Regions from separate parts of the Corynebacterium sp. 335C genome, predicted to be linked through region 3. Evidence: predicted binding sites of a transcription regulator. Region 3 holds the regulator's gene; each other region holds the start of a gene.
The links. The regulator LexA, encoded in region 3, represses DNA repair genes until DNA is damaged. The targets are predictions, from matches to a motif close to CGAACANNTGTTCG.

Region 1 (3,271 bases), on a different contig from region 3:
GACCTCTCCGACATCACGGCCCACAGTACCCCACTTTGCCCCACCCACAACATCCCAACACGGGAAATTCGCCCACATTGATGGATCGCAAGGCGCCCCACCTGCGGATATACAGGTGGGGAATTCTTCCGCGACACGCGAAAAGCAGGCCGGAACCGGCGTTCCGGCAACCATTCGCCCGCCGACTCAAGGTGATGCACACCACAGCAGACGCGCCGCCACAGCCGCGCGGCGGGCGCCACAACTTTCACATGCGCCCCTATTTCATCACAAGCCACACACGTTGCGCCACCGAGGGCAGGATCGAAGACAAGCGACCGGCCGCCACGACACCCGCGGAGCCGGGTGGGGCGAAGTGGGGCGCGCGGGGTGGGGCGAAGTGGGGCGGCCGGGGCGGGACGTTGCGGGGTGCGCGGCGGAGGCGCGACGCGGCGGAGCACCCGGGGCGGGACGCGACGGGGAGTGCGGCGGAGGCGCGCACGGAGGCCCGGCGGCGCGGCGGGGACGCGGACGACGACGCGGGCGACCCCGGACACGGCGACGCGCCCGGCCCCGATGCGGGGCCGGGCGCGTCACGTCCGGGTGCGGCGCGGGCGGCGGTGCGCCGCGCGCCGGCGGGCTACATCTGGCCGAAGCGGTTGCGGAAGCGCTCCTCCATGCCTCCACCGCCGTTGCCCCCGCGGCCGGAACGGCCGGTGCGGCCCGCGCGGGCGGAGCCCGGGCGGCGGACGGCGCGGCCCGGGCGGCGGGCGGCGCCGTCGCCGGAGCCGGTCATCGCCCACACGCCGGCGCCGAACATCACGAGGAAGCCGACGACGGACAGTGCGATGAACCAGAGGCTCTGCAGGGACAGGACCATGCCGCCGATGAGCAGCACGAGGCCGAGGACCAGCAGCGCCGTGGTGCGGATGCTGAAGCCGCGGGGCGAGCCGCCGCCGTCGCCGAAGGCGCGGGCGGACATCGCGGAGCCGAACTTCGGGTCCTCCGCATAGAGGGCCGACTCGATCTCGTCGAGCATCCTCTGTTCCTGTTCGGACAGGGCCATGGGTTCCTCCGCTGGTCGGTCGCGTGCGTGCGGGTGCTACGGGGTTCAACGGGCGACGGGCCCGCATTGTTCCGCCCCGTCCGCGCGGGGCGTGGGCGCGCGGCTCATCACGTGCCAGTGTACGCGCCCGGACGCATGCCCCGCCCCGTACATGCCGGAAGCGGCCGGACGTTCCGGGAGCCCCGCGGACCGGCGGCGTCAGGCGGCGGCGCCGAGGACCCCGAAGTCGGATTCGACGCGGTCCCGGAAGCCCGTCACCAGGTCCCGCAGGTGTGCGACCTCGGCCGCCGGCGGCGCGTCGTCGAGGCCGAGGCGCACCCGCTCGCGCCGGCGGGAGAACGCCGAAATGGCGTCCGCGTCGCCCGCGTACGCGGGGGCATGGCGCCGGACGCGGTCCCAGGCGCTGCGGTCCGCGGTGCGGCGGCGGCCCGGATGCTGCTCCAGCACCGCGCCGGCGACGCGCAGCGCGGCCTGGTACGTCAGCTCCATCGCCTCCTCCGGCGGCGCGGCGAGCGCGCGGCGCAGCAGCTCGTCCGCCCGCTCGAGGTACCCCAGCGCCCCGACGGCGACGTCCGCCGGCGCCACCAGCGACGCGGCCCTGCGTTCGAAGTCGATGATCATGGCGCGCTCCTCTCCGTCGTCTCCGCCCATGTCCTGACCGGGAGGGTAGGGGGCGGCCCGACATGACCCCGATAATATTCGAACACACGTTCGTTCGAAAGCCCCCGCCCCCTCCCCCGGCCCCGGCCGCGGCGGGGTCCCGTCGCAACGCACCCGCCCCTCCCCCCGACCCCCTCGCGCGCACCGGAGCCGCCGAACCCCCGCGCGGCCCGCCCCCGGCGTGGTTGACTGGCCGCGTGCAGTACACCGTGATGCCCATGACCCCGGCGACGTTCCGCGCCCGGTGCACGGAGACCGTCGACCTCTACATCGACGCCATGGGCTACGACCCCGCGCTGGCGCCCGGACGGGTGCGCGCCTGGCTGCTGCAGATGACGCAGCCGGGCTGGGCGGCGGCGTGCATCCTCGCCCACGACGGGTCCGCCCCGCCGGAGGAGGCGCTGGAGGACCCGCGCAACCCGCTGGCCGGCGTCGCGTTCTGCCACACCGGCGGGCCGACGCAGTGGTGGTCGCGGCAGGTCCGCGGCGGGATGGCCGCGCGCCGCCGCCCGCTGCGGGAGATCCACGCGACGCTGTCGGACTACGTCGAGCTCGCCGAGATCCACGTCGCCCCCGGCCACCAGGGCGCGGGCCTCGGCGAGGAGCTGCTGCGCACGCTGCTGGACGGCCGCCGCGAGCGACTCGTGCTGCTGTCGACGCCCGAGGTGCCGGAGGAGGCCAACCGCGCGTGGCGGCTCTACCGCCGGCTGGGCTTCGGCGACGTGCTGCGGGATTTCCTGTTCCCCGGCGACGCCCGGCCGTTCGCCATCCTCGGCGCGCCGCTGCCGCTGGCGCCGCGCAGGTCCCGTCGCAACGCGGGCGACGCGTAGGGCCCCTCGCGGCGCGGGGCTTTGCGACGGGTCCCGCCGGCTAGAACCCGCCGCGCAGCATCGAGCTGCCGCCGCCCCACGCCGGGGCCATGCCCAGGTTGTGCAGGACCTCCTGCGTGGCGCGGGCGAAGTTCATGGTCATGAAGTGCAGGCCCGGCACGCCCTCGGCGATGAGCCGCTCCGCCATCTCCGTCGTGACCTCGATGCCGACCTTGCGGATCTCGTCGCGGTTGCCCTCCTCGTCGCCGGCGGCCGCGGCGAGCAGCCGATCCTCCAGCGCCGTCGGCAGCTTCGCGCCGGACAGCTCCACCTGGCGGCGCACCGACCGCAGCGACGTGATGGGCATCAGGCCCGGGATGACGGGCTTCGCGCCGTGCTCCGGGTCCGCGGCGGCGAGGCGGTCGCGCAGCCGCAGGTAGTGGTCGACGTCGAAGAACATCTGCGTGATGGAGTACTCGGCGCCCGAGCGGAGCTTCTCCAGCGTCCGCGCCGTGTCGTTGTCCAGCCCGCCGGCGCGAAAGTGGCCCTCCGGGAACGACGCGATGCCGATCTCGAAGCCCGCGAACTCCTCCTCCGACCGGATGAGGGAGATGAGCTCGTTGGCGTAGGTCAGGCCGCCGTCGGCGGTGACCCAGTCCCCCAGCGGGTCGCCCGGCGGGTCGCCGCGCAGCACCAGCAGGTTGGTCAGGCCGCGGTCGAGGTAGCGGCGCAGGATGGCGCGCAGCTCGTCGACGGT
Region 2 (3,271 bases), 930 kb from region 3:
GTGCTCCGTTCATGGCCCCCATGCTCGCCGGGCGGCGTTTGCGCCGGTAGAGCGCTTTGTCACCTCCTCATCCGCATCCGTCACGTCTCCGGGATGACATCCGTCATGCCGGGCGCGGGCTGCGCGGCTCCTTCGGCGGACTCCTTCTGCTCCGCCTGCTCCTGCTGTTCCGCCAGCCGGCGGGCGAGCTCGTCCTCGTCGGCGACGCCGAGGCGGCGGAGGTTGCGCAGCCGCACGGTGGCGGCGCGGCGGACGAGGTGGTCGGCGAACGTCTCCCGGCCGTGCCCGGCGAGCGCGCCCGAGGGGAACGTCGTCAGGCTCTCCCCGTCGACGCTCGTCCACGTCTCCTCCCCGCCCGGGTGCCGGGTGACGTCCCACAGCCGGGCGGTCTTGAGGTTGTGGTGGCGCCGGCACAGCAGGTGCAGGTTCCCGGTGTCGGTCGGGCCGCCCGCCGCGGGGTCGTCGTGGTCGTAGGGCTTCACGTGGTCGACGTCGCACCGGTGCGCCGGGGCGTCGCAGCCCGGGAAGCGGCACGTACCGTCGACGCCCTCCACGCGGGCTCGCTGGGAGTCGGTGGGGCGGTACCCGTCGGCACGCGAATCCGCGGAGAACCGCAGGTGCGTCGCCCGCGCCAGCCACTCCTCCGTCGCCGTCCGCCCCAGCCAGCCGACGCCCGGCAGCCACGCGCGGGCGTCCGGGTCGTCGGCGGCGAGGTGGAGGTTCAGGGTGACGTCGACGCGGGCGACGCGGTGCGCCATCGCCATCAGCCCCTCCGCGCGGGAACAACCGAGCTCCGCGCAGAGGGCGTCGAGGATCATCCGGAACTCCAGCATCCGGTCGGGGCGCAGGCCGGCGGCGACGGTGTGGACGTCGTCGGCGCGCTCGTCGAAGTCGACCGACTCCTGCCGCGGCTCCTCGCGCGGCGGCATGTCCTCGTCGTCCGCCGGCGCGGCGAGCGGGTCGAGGGCGTCGATGACGTCCATCAGGTGCCGCCGCAGCGTCCGCGGCCCCGGCAGCGGCTGCCCCTCCCGCACGGGGCGGAGGAACTCGAGGAGCGCCTCCTCCACCAGCGGCATGTGCTCGTCGGCCACCGCCGCGACGCACTCCCCCACGACGCGCAGGTGCCACTGCGGGACGTGGCCACGCTCAGCACACGATGTCGCGAACGCGGGCATCCGCCCGAGCGCCTCCCCGGCGAGGACGTAGCCCATCGCCGCGCCCCGCGGCACGCCCAGGCGCACCGACAGGCGCGCCAGATGATGCTCGACGTCAGCGTCCGGGTCGGGCCGCGCCAGCCGCGCGAGCTCCGCCTCCGCCCGGTTGCGCGCCATCGCGACGGCGCAGTGCGGATCCTCCGCCCGCTCGTTGCGGAAGCGCGGCAGCCGGTCCTCCGCGGATTGCGCTTTCCGACGGTCCCCGCCCGGCGGTGCGCCGCCATCCCCGCGGCCGCCACCGTCGTCCGCGCCGTTGCCGTCCCCGCCGAATTCCCCGCTCATGGCCTCATCCCCCGATGTCGATTGCCATTGCCCTCATCGTACACGTGTTCGAACAGGCGGCGCAAGGGGCAACCCGGGGCAATCCGGAGCAATCCGCGAAAGGCCCCGAAAACCGCGGAAGCGCCGCACCCCGGGCGGGGCGCGGCGCGGACGACGCGGGCGACGGCGGGGCTAGCCCGGCTTCACCGCCGAGTGCATCGCGGCGATGCCGAAGGTGAGGTTCTGCCAGCCGCAGTCCTCCCAGCCGGAGCGGTTGATCATCCGCGCCAGCTCCTCCTGGTCCGGCCACGCGCGGATGGATTCGGCCAGGTAGACGTAGGCGTCCGGGTTGGACGACACGGCGCGGGCGATGGCCGGCAGCGCGGCCATGATGTACTCCTTGTAGACCGTCGCCGCGACCGGCACGACGGGGGTGGAGAACTCGGCGACGGTGAGGCGGCCGCCCGGCTTGGTCACGCGCGCCATCTCCCGCAGGCCCTGCTCCGGATCGTGGATGTTGCGCAGGCCCCACGTGATGGTGACCGCGTCGAACACCCCGTCGGCGAACGGCAGGTTCATGCCGTCGCCGCAGACCTTCGGCACGTCGCGGTGCGCGCCCGCCTTCAGCATGCCGCGGGAGAAGTCGCAGGCCACGCACCAGGCTCCGTCGGCGGCGAGCGCCTCCGTGGAAATCGCGGTGCCGGCGGCGAGATCGAGGACCAGCTCCCCCGGCCACGGGTCGAGCCGGCGGGTGATGCGGCGGCGCCAGTAGGCGTCCAGGCCGCCCGTCATCACGGTGTTGGTGATGTCGTACCGCTTGCCGACCGCGTCGAACATCGACGCGACCTCGAACGGCTTCTTCTCAAGATCTGCCTTCGCCACACCGGGAAGGCTACCGGAGCATCAGGCGGCGAGGTTCGCGCGGGCCGCCCCGAGCCCGGCGACGGCGGCGTAGTGGCCCAGCAGGTCGTCGCACAGCGACGCCCACGTGCGGCCCTCGACGGACGCGCGGCACGCGTCGCGCAGCTCCGGGCCGGCGACGTTGCCGGTCCAGCGGGCGACGGCGGCGGGCAGGGCGGCCGCGAAGCCGTCGACCGGCAGCAGCTCCCCGTCGACGCCGGCGTGGATGAGGTCGCGCGGGCCGCCCGCGTCGGGGGCGATGGCGGGGACGCCGGAGGCGTGGGCCTCCTGCACCGCCTGGCAGAACGTCTCGTACTCGCCGGTGTGGACGAACAGGTCGAGGGAGGCGTAGGCGCGCGCCAGCTCGTCGCCGCCGAGCTGCCCGGTGAACACCGCCGACGGCATCGCCGCGGCGAGGTCCTTCCGCTCCGGGCCGTCGCCCACGACGACGACCTGCCAGCGGCCGTCCTCCGCGACCTCCGCCAGCCGCTGCACCGACTTCTCCGCGGCGAGGCGGCCGACGTAGCCGACGATGGGCCGGCCGTCGGGGTTCCACATGCGGCGCAGCGCCTCGGACCGCTTGGACGGGTGGAAGCGGACGCCGTCGACGCCGCGGCCCCAGCGGTGGATGTCCCGGATGCCGTGGGCCATCAGGTCGCGGATGGTCGACGTCGACGGGGCGAGGGTGCGGGCGCAGGAGTTGTGGATGACGCGGGTCCAGCCCCACGCCGCGGAGCCGAGGCCCTTCAGCCGGTAGTTGTTCGCGAAGCCCGCGACGTCCGTCTGGTACACCGCCACCGCCGGGATGCCGAGCGCGCGGGCGGTGAACGCCCCGGCGGCGCCGAGCACGAACGGGGAGGCGAGGTGGACGACGTCGGGGCCGAAGCGGCGCAGCT
Region 3 (3,271 bases):
AGGTGGAGCGCTTCCGCGGCGCGGCCGCGGCGGTGTCGGAGCGCCTGGCGACGCGCGCCGGCGAGGTCGAGGGCAACGCCGCCGAGGTGCTGCTGGCGACGTCGAAGCTGACGCTGGACCGCGGATGGCACCGCGCGGCGGTCAAGGAGATGAAGAACCTGGCGACGGCGGAGGTCGCCGTCGTCCGCGCCATCGAGAAGTTCACCGACATGTTCCGCGCCGCCGGCGGCGTGATGGCGGAGCGGTTGACCGACCTGGAGGACATCCGCGACCGCGTGCTCGCGGAGCTGCGGGGCCTGGAGGAGCCGGGGCTGCCGGGCGCGACCGTTCCCTCGGTTCTGCTTGCCGACGATCTCGCCCCGGCCGACACGGCGACGCTCGACCCGTCGGTCTTCGTGGCCCTGGTGACGGTGCTCGGCGGGCCGACGTCGCACACCGCGATCATCGCCCGCCAGCTGGGGGTGCCGTGCATCGTCGCCGTCGGTCCCGCGCTGCGGGAGGTGCCGGTGGGCGAGCGGGTGCTGGTCGACGGCGCCCTCGGCGTCGTGGAGGTCGCCCCGGACGAGGCGGAGGCCGCCGCCCGCGTAGCGGAGGCCGAGGAGGCGGCCAAGCGCATCGCCGCCTGGCGCGGCCCCGCCGCCACCGCCGACGGCCACCGCGTGCAGCTGCTCGCCAACGTCGGCGACGGCAACGCCGCCCGCGTCGCCGCCGAGGGCGGCGTGGCCGAGGGCGTGGGCCTGTTCCGCACGGAGCTGAGCTTCCTGTCCGCGGCCGCGGAGCCGACCGTCAAGGCGCAGGCGGAGCTCTACGCGAAGGTCCTGCGCACCTTCCCCGGGAAGAAGGTCGTGGTGCGCACCCTGGACGCGGGCTCCGACAAGCCGCTGGCGTTCGCGAACCTCGAGTCGGAGGAGAACCCGGCGCTCGGCGTGCGCGGCCTGCGCATCTCCCGCTCCGCGGCGGGCCTGATGGAGCGGCAGCTCACCGCCATCGCCGAGGCCGACGAGGCCGCCGGGCGCGGCGACGACGCCCCGACGTGGGTCATGGCGCCGATGGTCGCGACGCTGGAGGAGGCGCGCTGGTTCGCGGGCCTGTGCCGGGAGCGGGGCCTCACCCCGGGCGCGATGATCGAGGTGCCCGCGGCGGCGTTGATGAGCCACGAGCTGATGAAGGAGCTGGACTTCGTCTCCATCGGCACCAACGACCTCACGCAGTACGCGATGGCCGCCGACCGCCTGTCGCCGCACCTGGCGTACCTCACCGACCCGTGGCAGCCGGCGGTGCTCCGGCTCATCGACATGACCTGCCTGTCCGGCAAGGACGCGGGAACGCCGGTGGGCGTGTGCGGCGAGGCCGCCGCCGATCCGGTCCTGGCCTGCGTCCTGGTCGGCATGGGCGTGTCCTCGCTGTCGGCCGCGTCGACCGCCCTGCCGGGCGTCGGCGCGCAGCTGGCGGAGGTGACGCTGGAGCAGTGCCGGGCCGCCGCCCGCGCCGCCCTCGACGCCCCGGAGGCCGACGGCGCCCGCGCCGCCGCGCGCGAGGCGCTGGGCCTCTGACGCCGGCACCGCGCACGACGACGGGCCCCGGCCCTCCCGACGGGGAGGGCCGGGGCCCGCGGTGCACGGTGCGTCAGTAGCGGCGCAGGAGCGTGACGACGCGCCCCAGGATGATCGCGTCGTCGGCCGGGATCGGCTCGTAGGCGCTGTTGTGGGGGAGCAGGTAGTTGCCGGTGCTGTCCGGGGCCCACTCCTTCACCGTCGCCTCGCTCTCCAGCCCGTCCGGCATGGCGACGACGATGTCGCCGCGCTCCGCGGTCTCCTGCGCGCGGACGACGACGAAGTCGCCGTCGAACATGCCCGCGTCCTCCATCGAATCGCCCTGGACGCGCAGCATGAAGAACTCGTCGCCTGGGCCCAGCAGCTCCGGCGGCATGGCGAACGTGTCCTGCACGTCCTGCTCCGCGGTGATGGGGGAGCCGGCCGCGACGGCCCCGACGAGCGGGACGTAGGTCGGCGGCAGCACGTCGTCGCGCAGCGGCGTCACCGTCGCGGGCACCGGCTCCGGCGCCTCATCGGCCGCCGGCGCCGGGGCGGGCGCGGCCTTCGCGTCCTGCGCTTCCGCCTGGCCCTCCGGCCCGTTCTGCAGCGCGCGGACGTCGACCGCGCGCGGCTTGTGCGGGTCGCGCCGCAGGTAGCCCTTCGTCTCCAGGACCTTGAGCTGGTAGGCGACCGACGAGGTGGAGCTCAGCTCCACGGCGTCGCCGATCTCCCGGATGCTCGGGGCGTAGCCGCGCAGCATCACGGAATTGCGGATGAACTCCAGGATCTTCCGCTGCCGCTCGGTGAGCTGCTCGCGGCCGCCCTTCTTCTTCGGTGCCATGGTCGTCGTCTCGCGCCTTCCGGGTCTCGTCTCGTCGGCTCTCCCGTGAGACTGTACCGCATCCCCGTTCGAAGATGGGTACATCCGTTCGAAAAAATCCCCCCGAACATATGGACGATGTCGGGGCGGGGTGCTATAAATCGAACGTAGCAACGACGTTCGAACAGCCGTTCGTTCGAATCCCGGTCAGGGGACGCCCGGGATGCGGCGGCGGCGACCATGAAGGAGACCATCATGACCTCGACCGTGAACGGCGCACGGCCCACCTCGTCCACCTGGAACGACGGCGCGGTCCGCGCCATCGCGACGCGCCTCGACGCGCCCGCGGGACACGTCCCCGCCTACTCCCACCGTACCGCGGGAACCCGTTCGAACGGGGATGCCCCGTCGGCCCGCGTTCGACGGGACGTTCGACGGGCCGACCGCGCCCGCGGGCGCGCCGGAACCTCCACCAGGCCGCCCGGGGCGAGGGCGGGCGACGCGTCCATCCGTTCGAACGCGCCCCGACGCTCCGTCCGTCCGGCGGAGCGCCCCGCCGGCCGCCCGATCGCCGGCCGTGGCGCGGCGCCCCGCCCGGCGCTGCGCGTGTCCGCGGGCATGCCGGCGGCGGCCCGCCCCGTCGCGGGCATCCGCCGCTCCCTCCGCTCCGTCGCCGCGGCCGCGGGCATCGGCGTCTTCTGCGGCCTCGGCCTCGTGTGGGCCGCGGGCGGGGAGGAGCCGGCGCTGTCGGTGGAGGCCGTGCCGGCCGCCGCCGTCGTCGCCCCGGCCGCGGGCTAGGCCCCGCGGGGGCGGTAGTCTCGGTTCCGTGCACTGCCCCTTCTGCCACCACGACCGGACGCGGGTCGTCGACTCGCGTCTGGTCGACGGCGGCACCACCGTGCGCCGCCGTCGCGAA

Region 1: the regulator LexA is predicted to act here: its motif matches at 1,746-1,759, upstream of QQS41_RS09025 (SAV_6107 family HEPN domain-containing protein).
Region 2: the regulator LexA is predicted to act here: its motif matches at 1,534-1,547, upstream of QQS41_RS05465 (HNH endonuclease signature motif containing protein).

The regions. Positions count from the first base shown of each region.
Region 1 covers NZ_JASTTB010000002.1:466,594-469,864, reverse strand. The annotation lists gene QQS41_RS09030 (DUF3040 domain-containing protein) at 620-1,045, opposite strand; gene QQS41_RS09025 (SAV_6107 family HEPN domain-containing protein) at 1,244-1,696, opposite strand; gene QQS41_RS09020 (GNAT family N-acetyltransferase) at 1,903-2,535, shown strand; gene QQS41_RS09015 (methylenetetrahydrofolate reductase) at 2,576-3,271, opposite strand, start outside.
Region 2 covers NZ_JASTTB010000001.1:1,265,029-1,268,299, forward strand. The annotation lists gene QQS41_RS05460 (ABC transporter ATP-binding protein) at 1-13, opposite strand, end outside; gene QQS41_RS05465 (HNH endonuclease signature motif containing protein) at 81-1,496, opposite strand; gene QQS41_RS05470 (demethylmenaquinone methyltransferase) at 1,668-2,357, opposite strand; gene QQS41_RS05475 (glycosyltransferase family 4 protein) at 2,379-3,271, opposite strand, start outside.
Region 3 covers NZ_JASTTB010000001.1:330,661-333,931, reverse strand. The annotation lists gene ptsP (phosphoenolpyruvate--protein phosphotransferase) at 1-1,553, shown strand, start outside; gene lexA (transcriptional repressor LexA) at 1,627-2,376, opposite strand; gene QQS41_RS01455 (hypothetical protein) at 2,962-3,153, shown strand; gene nrdR (transcriptional regulator NrdR) at 3,182-3,271, shown strand, end outside.